4 regions of the Pseudomonas sp. SG20056 genome follow, and region 4 is predicted to be linked to each of the others. Evidence: riboswitches for the same ligand, from Rfam matches in the RefSeq annotation. Region 4 holds a riboswitch; each other region holds the start of a gene.
The links. A riboswitch is a leader RNA that binds a small molecule or an ion and turns the genes downstream of it on or off. The one in region 4 is predicted to bind cobalamin.

Region 1: another riboswitch for cobalamin. It lies ahead of RHP75_RS17250 (energy-coupling factor ABC transporter permease); the one in region 4 lies ahead of RHP75_RS20935 (TonB-dependent receptor).
Region 2: another riboswitch for cobalamin. It lies ahead of cobO (cob(I)yrinic acid a,c-diamide adenosyltransferase); the one in region 4 lies ahead of RHP75_RS20935 (TonB-dependent receptor).
Region 3: another riboswitch for cobalamin. It lies ahead of RHP75_RS03450 (TonB-dependent receptor domain-containing protein); the one in region 4 lies ahead of RHP75_RS20935 (TonB-dependent receptor).

Annotation. Positions count from the first base shown of each region.
Region 1 covers NZ_CP134499.1:3,619,015-3,622,710, forward strand. The annotation lists gene RHP75_RS17245 (hypothetical protein) at 99-842, shown strand; gene RHP75_RS17250 (energy-coupling factor ABC transporter permease) at 847-1,527, opposite strand; cobalamin riboswitch at 1,582-1,786, opposite strand; gene RHP75_RS17255 (PaaI family thioesterase) at 1,820-2,275, opposite strand; gene RHP75_RS17260 (acyl-CoA dehydrogenase family protein) at 2,285-3,696, opposite strand, start outside.
Region 2 covers NZ_CP134499.1:1,907,421-1,911,116, reverse strand. The annotation lists gene RHP75_RS09270 (cobyrinate a,c-diamide synthase) at 1-669, opposite strand, end outside; gene cobO (cob(I)yrinic acid a,c-diamide adenosyltransferase) at 666-1,277, opposite strand; cobalamin riboswitch at 1,387-1,612, opposite strand; gene RHP75_RS09260 (MliC family protein) at 1,680-2,273, opposite strand; gene RHP75_RS09255 (alpha/beta hydrolase) at 2,380-3,645, opposite strand.
Region 3 covers NZ_CP134499.1:704,457-708,152, reverse strand. The annotation lists gene dxs (1-deoxy-D-xylulose-5-phosphate synthase) at 1-1,611, shown strand, start outside; cobalamin riboswitch at 1,678-1,891, shown strand; gene RHP75_RS03450 (TonB-dependent receptor domain-containing protein) at 1,991-3,696, shown strand, end outside.
Region 4 covers NZ_CP134499.1:4,440,999-4,444,694, reverse strand. The annotation lists gene RHP75_RS20945 (cobalt-precorrin-6A reductase) at 1-340, shown strand, start outside; gene RHP75_RS20940 ((2Fe-2S) ferredoxin domain-containing protein) at 419-1,135, shown strand; cobalamin riboswitch at 1,281-1,486, shown strand; gene RHP75_RS20935 (TonB-dependent receptor) at 1,783-3,696, shown strand, end outside.

The DNA.
Region 1 (3,696 bases), 820 kb from region 4:
CTCTATTAAGCTGCGTCACCAGTCTGCAAGTGCGGGGCGGCCCCCAGGTCAAGCATCCGTTGCTAATCTTCTGTCAGCCAATTGCCTAAGGAACACTCATGCCGCGCGCGCTGCTCACCCTTGTGCTCTGTTTATTACCCAGTTTTCTGCTAGCCGATAGCCTGGATGGCCATTACCTGACCACGCTGGATGGCCAGCCAGCCGAAATGCACCTGCGCAGCCAGGGCCAGCAGGTCACGGGAGAATATGTGGAGGGTGGCAGGTTACGCCTGCAAATCAGCGGCAACTTTGACGGCCAGTTGCTCCGCGCGCAGATCAGCGAAGCGCAATCTGGGCAGCTGATTGCCAATATGAATGCCACCTACGCCAATGGCATGCTCAACGCTCATATTGCCGCACGTAACCCGACTACCGGGGCCACCCTGGAACGCAAGGCGCTGTTTCACCGGCAGAACCTCAGTGCAGCCGCAACCGCTCAAGCTAACAGCCCAAGCAACAACGCCACACGCGACCCGGCGCTGATCGGCACCTGGGTGCACGAAAAGATCATCAACAGCGGCGGCGCCAATTTCGCCTCCATGACCACCCAGATGATCCTGCAACTGCAGGGCGACGGCAGCGTTTCACAATGGACACGTAGCGTGGCAGGTGGCGCCGACTGGAACTACGACAGCCCTGGCGAGCTGCAATACAGCGGCCGCTGGCAGAGTAACAACGGCCTGTTGGAAGTGCAGATGCAGGGCCGCAGTGACTATCAGCCTGCCGCCTACTATCGCTTTAGTGACCAGTACCTGGTCACTGAGAGCAATACCGGCAAGCTGATCTGGCAGCGTCGCCAGTAATCAATCAGGCCGGCTGATGCAGACGCGTGTTGAACAGCGGCCCACGGCTATACGCGGACAGCGCCTTGGCAGCGGCCAGCACACCGAGATCAACCAGCGGTTCGATGAGGATCACGCTCATATAGGCCAGGCCGAAACTGCCCACGGCCATCAGGTTCTCAGCGGAGAAACCGTTGCCGTAGAACGCCCAGAAACCGACCCAAGCGACAATGCCGCCCTGATAGGCCGTCGACAGCGCCAGCGCCTGCTTGTAGGAGAGATCAACATAAGCAGTACCCGGTGCAATGATGCGCTTGGCCAGCACACTGATCGCCCACAGCGGCACCAGCAGCGTGGTGACGTTCATGCCGTACTGCGGCAGGTCAAACTGGGCAAACAGCAGCCCCTGCAACAGCAGGCCTGCGGCCAAACCAATCGCCGTTGCGCCAGCGCCAAACAGCAGCAACAGGGTCGAGCCGAGGATCAGGTGTACCTCGGAAACCCCGACCGCATGATGCGGAAAGACCTCGAAGAAGCAGAACACCAAGGCAGTGGTCAGCAAGCTACGCAAAGCCAGGGCGGCAGCGCCACCGTTGCTGCGTACGTTATCGAGGGCAAGTTTGGCGCAGAGGCCAAAGGCACCTGCGGCTGTTGCATAACTGAGGAAAATTTTGGCGCCAGTAACGACTTCTGGTTCGATGTGCATAGCGATTCCTGTACCGCGCCCACCGCGCGATGATCCGGATTGAGGGGATGGGCATAAGCGCCCGGCTTCGATGGCAGGTCTCCTGGCTCACGGCTTGATGCGCCACCCGCCTTCCCAACCTTACGGTCAGTGGCATCTGGGCGTCGCTCGCCGTTTACAGTTGCGGGGGCAGCCAGGGCATTGGCGACGAGCGCTTCACCCTGTTCCCTTTTCATCCAGTCGCACCACACGAGCTGGAACCATCGGCGGCCACCTTACCCGGCGGCCACGAGAAATGACAGAGGCCCGGCGTTTACCGCGCAGCTAGCCCAACGGACTCAGTAGCGCCTGACGCCGTATGACGCAAGCAAGTGAATACCGCACTGGCATTGGCGCACAGTTGCCCCTGGGCATCATGCAGCGTGGCCTGCACCGCGACCTGTCGCCCTTCGCGCTGCTGCACGCAGGCCTCGGTATGCAGCGGCAAGGCGGCAAGACCAATCGGGCGCAGGTAATTCACCTGCAGGCTGGCGGTCACGTAGACCTCCTCAGCACTAGCCTGCGAATACACCGCCAACCCCAACGCCGCATCGAACAGCGTGGCGGTGTAGCCGCCATGCACACCGCCGAGTGGATTGAAGTGCACGGCCGGCGGCTGACTGCTGAAGCTCGCCACCCCGGCGACGGCCTGCAGCAGGGAGATACCGTAATCCGCTGCAATATCGCCGGTCAGCCAGACCTTTAAGCGCTCAAACAGACTGCTGTGCATGTTCAGGCCTCAGATCAGGTGCGGCGTACTGCGCGCAACCAGCGCCTCGACATTCACCCCACGCGGCAAGGTGCCGTAGACCCGCCCGCCCTGCCCGCCCAGACGGCTGGCGATAAAGGCGTCCGACACGGCCGCATTACCGGCTTCCAGCAACAGCTTGGCCTGCAGCGCCAGGGCCACGTCTTCGGTGAGCTGACGGGCGCGATACTGAATATCGGCGGTGTCACGGAAATCCGCCTGCAATTGCGTGATATGGGCTTTCAACCGCGCTTCACCATGACCGTCGCCCAGCTCGGCAAACAGCGCATCAAGCACGCCCGGCTCCTTGGACAGTGCGCGCAACACGTCCAGGCACTGCACGTTACCCGAACCTTCCCAGGTCGAGTTGACCGGTGCTTCGCGGTACAGCCTTGGCAGGATGGTGTCCTCGACATACCCCGCGCCACCCATGCACTCGGCGGCCTCGTTGATCATGGCCGGCGCGCGTTTGCAGATCCAATACTTGCCCACGGCGGTGACCAGGCGGGCGAACTTGTCTTCCTGCTCATCGTGCGGGTTATCCAGCGCCTTGCCCATGCGCATGGTCAGCGCCAGGGCCGCTTCGCTTTCCAGGGCCAGATCAGCCAGTACGTTCTGCATCAGCGGCTGCTCGCTGAGTACACGACCGCCCACCTGGCGATGAGCGCAGTGGTGTGAGGCCTGGGTCAGGGCCTGACGCATCAGCGCGCTGGAGCCAATCATGCAGTCGAAACGGGTCAGCGCGACCATCTCGATAATGGTCGGCACGCCACGGCCTTCTTCACCAACCATCCAGGCCAGCGCACCGCGAAACTCCACTTCACTGGAGGCGTTCGACCAGTTACCCAGCTTGTTTTTCAGGCGCTGGATATAGAACTCGTTGCGCGTGCCGTCCGGCCGGTGGCGCGGTAGCAGAAAGCAGGTCAGGCCCTTGGCGGTATACGCCAGGGTCAGAAAGGCATCACACATCGGCGCCGAGCAGAACCACTTGTGCCCCACCAGCTCATAAGCCTGACCGGGACCACCGAGGCCCACCGGGTAGGCGCGCGTGGTGTTGGCGCGCACATCGGTGCCGCCCTGCTTTTCGGTCATGGCCATGCCGATGGTCGCGCCGCTTTTCTGCTCGATTGGCAGGTTGCGCGGGTCGTACTGGGTAGACAGAATTTTCGGCAACCACTTCTCGGCCACATCGGCCTGTAGCTTGAGTGCGGGCACGCTGGCAAAGGTCATGGTCAGCGGGCAACCGCTGCCCGCTTCGGCCTGACTGTGCAGGTAACTCATGGCGGCGCGTGCCACCTGGGCGCCGGCGCGCGGGTCGGTCCAGGGCATGGACGGCAAGCCATGCTCGATGGCTGCACTCATCAACTGGTGATAGGCCGGGTGAAACTCCACTAGATCGGCGC
Region 2 (3,696 bases), 2.0 Mb from region 4:
GCTGACTGGCGGCGGCAGACTGGTATCGGCACTGGCAGCCAAAGCATCGGCGGCGGCGTCCAGACGGGCATCCAGGTCGAGCAGTTCGCCCGCCTGAACCAGGCCGAGATGGCGGCTCGGTAAACCGACCTCGGCGCTGCGTGGTAATGCGCCGTACCAGCGGATCGAGGCCGGCAGCACATCACGCAGGATCTCGCCATGCCGCACACTGCCAACCCGGTTACCGAGCACGCCAGAAAACGGCAGATCCGCCTGGAAGGTCGCCAGGCCATGCGCCATGGCGCCGAAGGTCTGCGCCATGGCCGAACCGTCGATCACCGCTAGCACCGGCACACCAAAGTGCCGGGCCAGATCGGCTGCCGAAGGCGTACCATCGAACAGGCCCATCACCCCTTCAATCAGAATCAGGTCAGCCTCACCCGCCGCCTCCCAGAGCAGACGACGGCTCTCGGCTTCACCGACCATCCACAGGTCGAGCTGATACACCGGCGCACCGCTGGCGCGAGCGAGAATCATCGGGTCAAGAAAGTCCGGGCCGCATTTGAACACCCGCACGCGCTTGCCCTGGCGTGCATGCAAGCGCGCCAAGGCCGCGGTGACCGTGGTTTTACCCTGACCGGAGGCCGGTGCCGCGATCAATAACGCGGGGCATGAGCGGGCGCTGTTCAAAACTCCACACCCTTCTGCGCCTTAACCCCGGCCTTGAACGCATGCTTGACCAGGCTCATCTCGGTCACGGTATCCGCGGCCTCGATCATGCCCGGCAACGCGCCCCGACCAGTTACTACCACATGCTGTAGCAGCGGCCGCGCCTCGATATCGGCGAGCACCGCGTCGAGTTCCAGATATCCGTATTTCAGAGCGATATTCAGCTCGTCGAGCACCACCAGACCGATGGCCGGGTCATTCAGCAGCTGCGCCGCCACCGTCCAGGCTTCGCGCGCCTTGTCGATATCACGCTGGCGATCCTGGGTCTCCCAGGTAAAGCCCTCGCCCATCACGTGGTAGCTGACTTCATCGGGAAAACGGCGAAAGAAGGCTTCTTCGCCAGTGCTGGCTGCACCCTTGATAAATTGCACCACGCCCACCTTGAGGCCGTGGCCCAGGGCGCGGGCGACCATGCCGAAGGCGCTGCTGCTCTTGCCCTTGCCATTGCCGCTGTGCACCAGCAGCAGGCCATACTCATCCTGGGCCTGGGCAATCTTTTCATCGATAAGGGCTTTCTTGCGGGCCATGCGCGCCTTGTGCCGGGCGTCACGTTCAATCGATTCAGTCATCGCACTGCTCCACCGCCACAGGGCGATCTGGCTTGAAAAAGCATGCGGGGATAGGGAAAGCGCGGGCCTGCGCACAGCGCACACCACACGCCAGCCATCGCCCTCCGCGATGCCGTGGACTGCAGCAGGCCGGTCTCCGGGCTTGTGAGCGAGCCGAATGGCTCACGACCGCACCTTCCCATGCATCACGCACAGTGGCTCTTGCGGCGTTTGACTCACTTACCGTTGCGGGGGCAGCGTCGGAATAGCGGGCGTTCACACGCACAGCGCACCGACTTCCCTGTTTCACCCCGCACACGCAATGCGTTGGGGGCACCTGCTACAAGGCGCGAAGGTTAGAGAGTTCATGATTAAGCGTCAAACGAATGCGCCATTTGGCGCAGACTGCTTAAGCCACCAGGATTACTTGGCCTGACACTTCATCTCGGGCGAGCCATAGCCCCACACCACGCTCGCCTCACCCTGGTGCTCCCAGAATGATTCGTTGCGCCCCTGATATTTGCTGCCGCTGGCTGCAGGTTGCTGGTACATCAGCGCCACGCTGTCAGCAAACTCGGCCAGCAGGGTCCCAGGCTCGGTGGGGTAGTAGGTGACGATGACTTCCTTGGCTGGCAGGTCATCGCATTGAAAATGCACCGGACCGGTCCCTTTCAGTAACGCGTAGCGCGCCTGCAATTCGGCAATCCGCAGGCGATAGCTCTCGGCTACACACTGCTCACGGTCAGCGGCCTTCCAGCAGTCATTGCGGCCTTTTATCCAACCTCTCTGCTCAGCCTTGAGTACAGGAGGATGCTGATTTTCGGCCTTGGCCGAAGCCTGCTGATAAACACTCGCCATTTTCTGATCAAGTTCGGCCAGAGCAGGCGTCTGACAAATCAGCTCCTCGATACTGCCAGCCGCTACCTTGGCACAGCTGAACGCTGGCTCAGCCGCCTGCAGGGTCGCTAACGGCAGGCCGAGCAGAGCCAAAATGGCAAAACGCTTAGGGGTGAACATGCTGATTCCTCATTCGCTATCCGTTGGTTTTTACTAGCCATATCCAGACTTACATCCTGCTGGCACCAAGCTGCATGTTTCGTCACTTAAGGCCAGACCAGAACACCTACCACTGCCCCTTGAGTACCCGCCGGGTTGCTTCACGTACCGTCAGCGGGTAGTCAGTATTCATGTACCAGACTGCCGGGTGCTCGGTGACAGAGAGCGCCCGCTGATCCGGCGGCAGGTTGGTACGCAGCAGCAAGATCACATCACTGCTGACCCAGGGGTGACGGTACCAGTAGTGATGCCCGACGATATCAAAGCCGCGCTCGCTGCTATTACCGGACACATCCAGCAGAGTGACATTGTTCAAGTGCCGCCTGCGGGTGAACTGGTGCAGGCTCTGCTCGGCCCGACTGCTGCCAATCCGTGCGCCACCAGGCATCAGGCGCTGCGCGTAATCCAGTGCCTCGTCCTGATCGGACACAGTGATCATCACCTGCTCAGCGACGCGACTGATTGCCGGCAGACGCCCCTCAAATACTTCCTCGGGGACATCCGCAGCGGCAAACACCACTGCGCCAATCCGATAACGCGCCTGCAACTGCGCGGTATTCAAATCCGGATGACGATTCTGGAACGTCTGCAACGCCAGAGATGCCACGCGCCCACCGGCGCTATAGGCGATCAGGTTGATCCGCTCGGCAGCGGTATGCCGCGCCAGCAGTTCGATCAACTGCGCCAACGCCTGGCTAGAATCACGAGCGCGATTCACATCAATGCCGAGCAGATAGCTGGCAATGTTCTGGTGTGACGGCCAGTCGAACGCCAGACCGACAAAGTCGCGCCCGGCAAAATGTACCAGCTCGCCCGTCAGTTCACAGGCATTGGCGAAATCCACCTTGGCACCATGCACATAGATGATGATTTCCTTGTCGCGGGCGTTGTCCAGCGCCAGGTTGATCGCATCGACATAGCTCTGCACCGGCGGCGCCAAAGGCACATCAATCGGCCGCAGCACCGGCAGTACCGCTGTTTGCTGAGCCGCAATCAGACTCAGTGGCAGCTCACGCGCGCGCAGCTCGCTAACCGAAGCCGAATGCAATTGCGACCAATCACTCTGCTGGTCGCCCAAACGCACCTGGGCACGCCCCAGTTGCAAGGTTGGACTGACGCGATTGCCATAGCCCACGCCCTCTGGCGCCCGGGTAGTGGCGTAGAACAGTGCCACATCGGGCACCCGTTCTGCCGGTGACAAATGGGCGAAAGGATCGATAGCAGCCTGGTGATAAATCACCGGCGTGCTCATCAGCATCAGCGGCGTTGGCCCAGCACAGGCGCCCAACAGCAGAGCAAGGCATACACATGACAGCGCGCGTAAACAGGTCATCGGCAGTCGCCACTACTAAGGGGTCAGAAGGTCATCACAAACAAGCAGCAA
Region 3 (3,696 bases), 750 kb from region 4:
GGGCGCCGCGAGCAGATGGGCAGCCTGCGGCAGAAGGACGGCATCGCCGCCTTCCCGCGCCGCTCGGAAAGTGAGTACGACACCTTTGGCGTCGGCCACTCCAGCACCAGCATCAGCGCCGCCCTGGGCATGGCCATCGCCGCACGCATCCAAGGCAGCAAACGCAAGAGCGTAGCGGTGATCGGCGATGGCGCCCTGACCGCAGGCATGGCTTTCGAGGCGCTGAACCACGCCAGCGACGTCAACGCCAATATGCTGGTGATCCTCAACGACAACGATATGTCGATCTCCAAGAACGTCGGCGGCCTGTCCAACTACCTGGCCAAGATCCTCTCCAGCCGCACCTACGCCAGCATGCGCGAGGGCAGCAAGAAGATCCTCTCGCGCCTGCCGGGCGCCTGGGAAATCGCGCGCAAGACCGAAGAACACGCCAAGGGCATGCTGGTACCCGGCACCCTGTTCGAGGAGCTGGGCTGGAACTATATCGGCCCGATCGACGGCCACGACCTGCCGACCCTGCTGGCCACCCTGCGCAATATGCGCGACCTCGACGGCCCGCAGTTTCTCCATGTAGTGACCAAGAAGGGCAAGGGCTTCGCCCCGGCCGAAGCCGACCCGATTGGCTACCACGCGATCACCAAGCTGGAGCCTATCAACGCACCAGCAGCACAACCCAAGCAGGCCGCCGGCCCGAAATACTCCAGCGTATTTGGCCAATGGCTGTGCGATATGGCCGCGGCAGACCCGCGCCTGGTCGGCATTACTCCAGCAATGAAGGAAGGCTCGGATCTGGTGGCCTTTAGCGAGCGCTATCCCGAGCGCTATTTCGACGTAGCCATCGCCGAACAGCATGCGGTGACCCTGGCGGCCGGCATGGCCTGCGATGGCGCCAAGCCGGTGGTGGCGATCTATTCGACCTTCCTGCAGCGCGCCTACGACCAACTGATTCACGACGTGGCTGTGCAGCACCTCGACGTACTGTTCGCCATCGACCGCGCCGGCCTGGTCGGCGAAGACGGCCCGACCCACGCTGGCAGCTTCGACATTTCCTACCTGCGCTGCATCCCCGGCATGCTGGTGATGACGCCGAGCGATGAAAACGAGCTGCGCCGCATGCTCACCACCGGCCATCTGTTCGATGGCCCGGCAGCGGTACGCTACCCACGCGGCAGCGGCCCGAATGCGGCCATCGAGCCTGGCCTGGAGCCACTGGAAATCGGCAAGGGCATCGTTCGGCGCCAAGGCAGCCAAGCGGCCCTGCTGGTATTCGGCGTACAGCTGAGTGAGGCGCTCAAGGTGGGCGAGGCACTCGACGCCACCGTGGTCGATATGCGCTTCGTCAAACCGCTGGATGAGGCATTGGTACGCCAGCTGGCGGCCAGTCACGAACTGCTGGTGACCATCGAAGAGAACAGCGTGATGGGCGGTGCCGGCAGTGCGGTCAGCGAGTTCCTCGCCCACGCTGGCATCCTCAAACCCGTGCTGCATCTGGGCCTGCCGGACTATTACGTCGAGCACGCCAAACCGGCGCAAATGCTCGCTGAGTGCGGGCTGGATGCCGCCGGTATCGAAGCTTCCGTCCGTGCGCGCCTCGACAGCGTTTCTGCATGAATACCGCTCATCCAGAGCTAAATCAGGCTTGCTTGTAATTCATCCAACCGCGCATTAAGGTGCGCGGCGTTTTACTTCCGCCAAGGTGCGCCCTTCCACAATGAAGCGGCGTTAAACGGGAAGCCGGTGCGTTCTGAGGAACCATCCCGGCGCTGCCCCCGCAACGGTAATCGACCGCAGAACCGTTCTGCACGTCACCTCAACGCCACTGGGTTATCCCGGGAAGGCGAGGCGGCGCACGTCGAGAGCCCGGAGACCGGCCTTGCTGGATGTGACTGGTGTTGCGGAGGGCATCACCGTCAAGCTCAGGCTGCGTTCGCGCGCCCGTTCTTGCCCCTGCCCTCCTCAAAAGTCGTTCGACCTTTTGAGGATTCTCTACGTGAAATTGTCCCGTCTTGCCCTGGCTGTGGCGCTGATGCCGCTGGCTACTCATGCAGATCCACTTGAGTTGCAGCCATTGGTTGTGACCTCCGGGCGTCATGCCGAACCGGTCCAGCAGACTACAGCTGCAACCACAGTATTCACCCGCAAGGACATAGAACGCCTGCAAGTGCGTAGCGTGGCTGAGTTACTTGAGCGCGTACCCGGCGTCAGTGTCAGCCGTACCGGCGGCGCAGGCAGCCAGACCGGCCTGTTTGTGCGCGGCACCTCAACCGCGCAAACCCTGGTTCTGGTAGACGGCCAACGTATTTCTGCCGCGTCCAGCGGCACCAGCAGCCTGGAGTTTCTCAGCCCGGAGCAGATCGAACGCATTGAAGTCGTGCGCGGCGCGCGTTCGGCGCTGTATGGCTCCGATGCCATCGGTGGCGTCGTACAGATTTTCACTCGCCAAGGCAGTGGCGACGGCCTCAAGCCTTATGTGCGCCTTGGCGTCGGTAGCAACCAGACCTTCGAGCGCAGCCTTGGCGTGTCCGGCGGCGACGCGCGGACTCACTTCAACCTGGGGGCTGCACTCGATGAAACCCAGGGGATCGACGCCACGCGCGATAACTTCGGTGCCAATGGCGATGACGATGCCTACCGCAATAAATCGCTGAGCCTGAATCTCTCGCATCGCTTCAATGACGATCTGAAGATCGGCTTCAGCGCCCTCGACCAGCGCGGCCAGAGCGAGTTTGAGGACATCTTCAGCACGTCACTGCCCACTACGGACTTCCAGCTCAGCAGCCTGTCCAGCTACATCGATGCCAATCTCAGCGAAGCCTGGAATAGCCGCCTGGAAATCGGCCACAGCGAGGACAAGCGCGACACTGGCAACGACCAGCCACAGGCTGGTGCGGACTCGCTCTACAGCTTCAACACCTATCGTGACTCGGCTAACTGGGTGAACACTCTGACCCTCAGCGAGCGCCACCAGGTGCTGTTTGGCGCCGACTGGTACGAAGACCGTCTGCGTAGCGACACGGACTTTGTCGAGGACTCGCGCTGGAATCAGGCGGCATTTATTCAGCACAGCTACAACGCCGAATACTTCTTAACCGAGCTAGGTCTGCGTCATGACAAGAACCAGCAGTTCGGCAGTAAAAACACCTGGAACGCCGCACTGACCGTGCCATTCAATGACGACAACGACCTAATCCTGTCCTACAGCGAAGGCTTTCGCGCGCCGACCTTCAACGACCTGTACTACCCCGACTTTTGTTTCGGCGGCTTTTGCTCCGCGAGCGCCAACCCGGACCTGGAGCCAGAAACATCCAAAAGTTATGAGGCACAGTGGCGCAGCCGCTACAGCGAAACCGGCACCCTGGAACTATCGCTGTACCGTATCGACCTGCAGGACGCGATTGTTCTCGACCAGAACTTCATTCCGCAAAACGTGCAGACCGCTCGCATAAACGGGTTCGAAGCGGCGCTCCAGCAGGAACTGTACGGCTGGCAGGGCAACCTGACACTCGCGCTGATCGACCCACGGGATCGCGACACTGGCCACACTCTCGCACGCCGCGCCAAACGTACGCTGAGCCTGGATTTAGACCGTCCGTTCGGTGACTTTTCAGTAGGCGCCAGTTGGCGCGCAGTCAGCGGCCGCTATGACGACGCCGCCAATACCCGTGAGCTGGGGGGTTACGGCCTGCTTAGCCTGCG
Region 4 (3,696 bases):
GCTGTTTACCCTGGGCCGCGAGCCGCTGGAACACCTGCACGAGATACCCCTGCATCAGCACTGGACCGTACGTTGTCTGACGGCCCAGCAAGGCGTGCCGCGTGCCGAGATTATCGGGGCGCGCGGGCCGTTCGCGCTGGACGAGGAACGCGCGTTATTCGCTCGCCTGGGCACCGATGTGCTGATCAGCAAGAACAGTGGCAGCCAGTCCACCGAGCCGAAATTGCAGGTGGCGCGCGAGTTGGGTTTGCCGGTATTGCTGCTGCGCCGGCCGCTCTTGCCGAGTGTGGACCGCGAGTTTGTTAGCCTCGAAGCGCTGACCGAGGCGCTGCAGTTATAGGGCAAGTTGGCCGCCGAGCGGTTGCCCCCCAAGGCAAAAAATCCCCTGTTAGACTGCCGCCCCGCTTTGGAGGCCGCCATGACCACGTCCGTTTCCCCTTACGCCCGCATTCTGTTTGTCGGCCCTGACCTGGCCGAGGGCGCGTTTGCTGAGCTGTTCCGCCGGCGCTTGGCTGAGCTGCGCGGGGAAGCGGCGTTGGCCGATATCGTCGATACCAGCGCAGGCTATGCGCCGCTCTGGCAGCGGGTTACCGAGGGCGAGCGGCCGTTGCTGGTGATTGATCTGGAGCCGCAGAGCAGCAGCCCGCACCTCGATTGGCTGCGCAGCGAGCTAGGCCAGCAGGCCAATCCCGATCAGCTGTTTGTCGCCAGTGCGATTGGCCAGGCCGAGGGCTTGCCGGTGGAGGCCGCCTGCGCGCTGATCGAGCGCCCCGAGCTGCACCTGCCTTGTGTCGGTGTGGCCGCGGTGCCGGGGCATCACGCCTGGTCGCAGATTCCGCCGCATGCGCAGCGCCTGCTGTTGTGCAACGGCCCGCGCTGCACCCGGCGCGGTGCGCTGGACCTGTGGAAAACCCTGCGTCAGCGCCTCAAGGCCGCCGGCAAACTGGAGTGCGAAGGCGGCGTGCATATCACCCGTACGCAGTGCCAGTTCCCCTGTGATCTGGGCCCGACGGCCAGCCTTTATCCGGCCGGTGAGTGGTTCCGCGTGCGCGATGAAGCCGAGCTGATCCGCCTGGTCGATGAGCGCCTGGTGGCCGGCCGCGCCGTGCCCGAGCTGCGCATTGATCAGAGCTGAGTGTGGGAGGGGCTTTAGCCGCGACTACAGCCGCTCTATCACTTATCAGAAGTCGCCGCTAAAGCGCCTCCCACAGATGTAACCCTCGTCCTTGAGCGGGCGGCCTTGTCGAGTTCACGTCTTGACTTGTGCTGGCGCGGATGGTCATATCCGCGCCGTTTCAGGTGTCTCACGCCGCCGTGCGTGAGGTTAAACGGGAAGTCGGTGCGCCCTTTGGGCTAGTCCGACGCTGCCCCCGCAACGGTAAGCGAGCGACGTCATCACGATGCCACTGTGCAGTTTCTGCATGGGAAGGCGATGGCTTCATGACCCTCGTAAGCCCGGAGACCGGCCTGATTCTTAGAACCTGTCTACCATCTGCTGCGCGTCGGCACTGCTGCGTTAAAAACAGGCTCGGAATGCTCATGTACAAAAGTACACTCCGCTTCCTTGCCTCTTTTTGCCTTGCATTGCTCTAGCTCGCGGAATCGTAAACAGGTTCTTAGGGATGTTGTGCGCTGCCAGTGATGCAGCGGCAACTCCCAACTGTTTGGCAACCCGCGGTGGGCGGGCGTTGACGCCGATCGTGGGTGCCTGTGCGCCCGTGTTTTGCTGTTGCGCGTTTCCATCGGGATTGCCGTGCCTATCCCTTTTGCGATGGAAGCATCATGGCGCGCTATCCCCTGTCTCAACTCTCTGTTTCCCTTGCCCTGTGCCTGGCCGGTACGGCTGTGGCGGGCGAGTCCCCGGTCAATTTGCCGGCCACGACCATTCAGGCCAAGGCTGCTGCGGAGGGCGAAAGCGATCTGCATACGCCCAGCAGCAGTGGTTCGCGCTTGGGCCTGACGGCCCTGCAAACCCCTGCCAGCACCAGCAGCCTGAGCGGCGCGCAGGTGCGCGGGCGCAACAACCTCAGCGTGCAGGACGCGGTCACCCGCACCCCTGGCATCAGCAGCATTGGCAGCCCCGGCAATGGCGGCACCGCACTGTCGGCGCGCGGCTTTACCGGGCACAGCGCGACCATGCAGCTGTACGACGGCACCCGTCAGTATGTCGGGGCCGGCACCGTGACCTTCCCGGTCGACACCTGGTCGGTGGAGCGCGTCGACGTGCTGCGCGGCCCGGCCTCGGTGCTGTACGGCGAAGGCGCGACCGGCGCGGTGATCAACGTGGTGCCGAAAAAGCCCTTTACCGGCGCCATCAGCAACCAGCTGCGCTTCGGTTACGGCAGCGACGATCGCCGCCAGGCCGCGCTGGACAGCGGTGGTTCGCTCAGCGATGCGTTGAGCTACCGGCTCAACCTCAATCAGCAGGCCAGCAATGGCTGGGTCGATGACGGCGAGTCGCAGAGCCAGGCGTTGAGCGCGGCCCTGCGCTGGGATGCCAGCGATGCGCTGAGTTTCACCCTGTCCCATGATCAGGGCGATCAGGACCCGCAGCGCTACCTGGGCACGCCGCTGGTCGCCGGCCAGTACCGCGAGAGCCTGCGCGAGAGCAATTACAACGTCGATAACGCCGAGATTCGCTACAACGACCAGATCACCCGACTGGTCAGCGACTGGCGGATCAACGATGCCCTGAGCGCCAGCAACCAGCTCTACTACATCAAAACCCAGCGCTACTGGCGCAATGCTGAGTCCTACCGCTGGCAGCCGGGTGATCAGGTCAAGCGCAGCGATTTCTACGAGATCAAGCACACCCAGGAGCAGGTCGGCGACCGTCAGACCTTCACCCTGGAGCACGCCCTTTTCGGTCTGGATAGCCGCAGCGTGGTGGGCGTGGACTACAACCGTATTCACTTCGCCCGTCAGCACGACTTTGCCAGCAGCTTTACTGACAGCGTGCCGCTCGCCGGCAGCGGTGGTGGCCAGTACCAGAGCACCGATCCACTGGGGTACGGCCCGCGCGAACGCAATCTGGCGCGGCAATTCTCGCTGTTCGCCGAGAACCGCACCCAGCTGACTGAGCGCCTGTCGCTGGTCAGCGGTGTGCGCCGCGATCAGGTACATATCGACCGCAGTAACCTGGTTGATGACTCGCGTAAGGACCGCAGCCTCAGCGGCGATAACTGGCGCGCCGGCTTGGTCTTCGAGGTCACGCCCGAGCTGTCGCTGTATGGTCAGTATGCCACTAGCACCGAGGGCGTGAGCAACCTGCTGACACTCAACCCGACCCAGCAGCAGTTCGACCTGAGCGAGGCCAAGCAAACCGAAATCGGCCTCAAGCAGGCGTTCTGGAATGGCCAGGGCGAATGGACGCTGGCTGCTTACCATATCGTCAAGGAGAAGCTGCTCAGCCGCGCCACCCCGACCGCGTCGACCGAGCAGATCGGCCAGCAGTCGTCCGACGGCCTGGAAGCCACCCTGGAGCTGGCGCTGGGGCAGGGCTGGCAGGTGTCGGCCAACGCCGCGTGGGTGCGCGCCGAGTACGACGACTTCACGGAAGCCGGTGGTGACCGCAGCGGCAATCGGCCGACCAACGTGCCACGGCGCACCGCCAACCTGTGGCTGAGCAAGGCGCTGAGCGAGCAGGTGCAGGCCGGTGTCGGCGCGCGTTATGTCGATGCGCGCTACGCCGACACG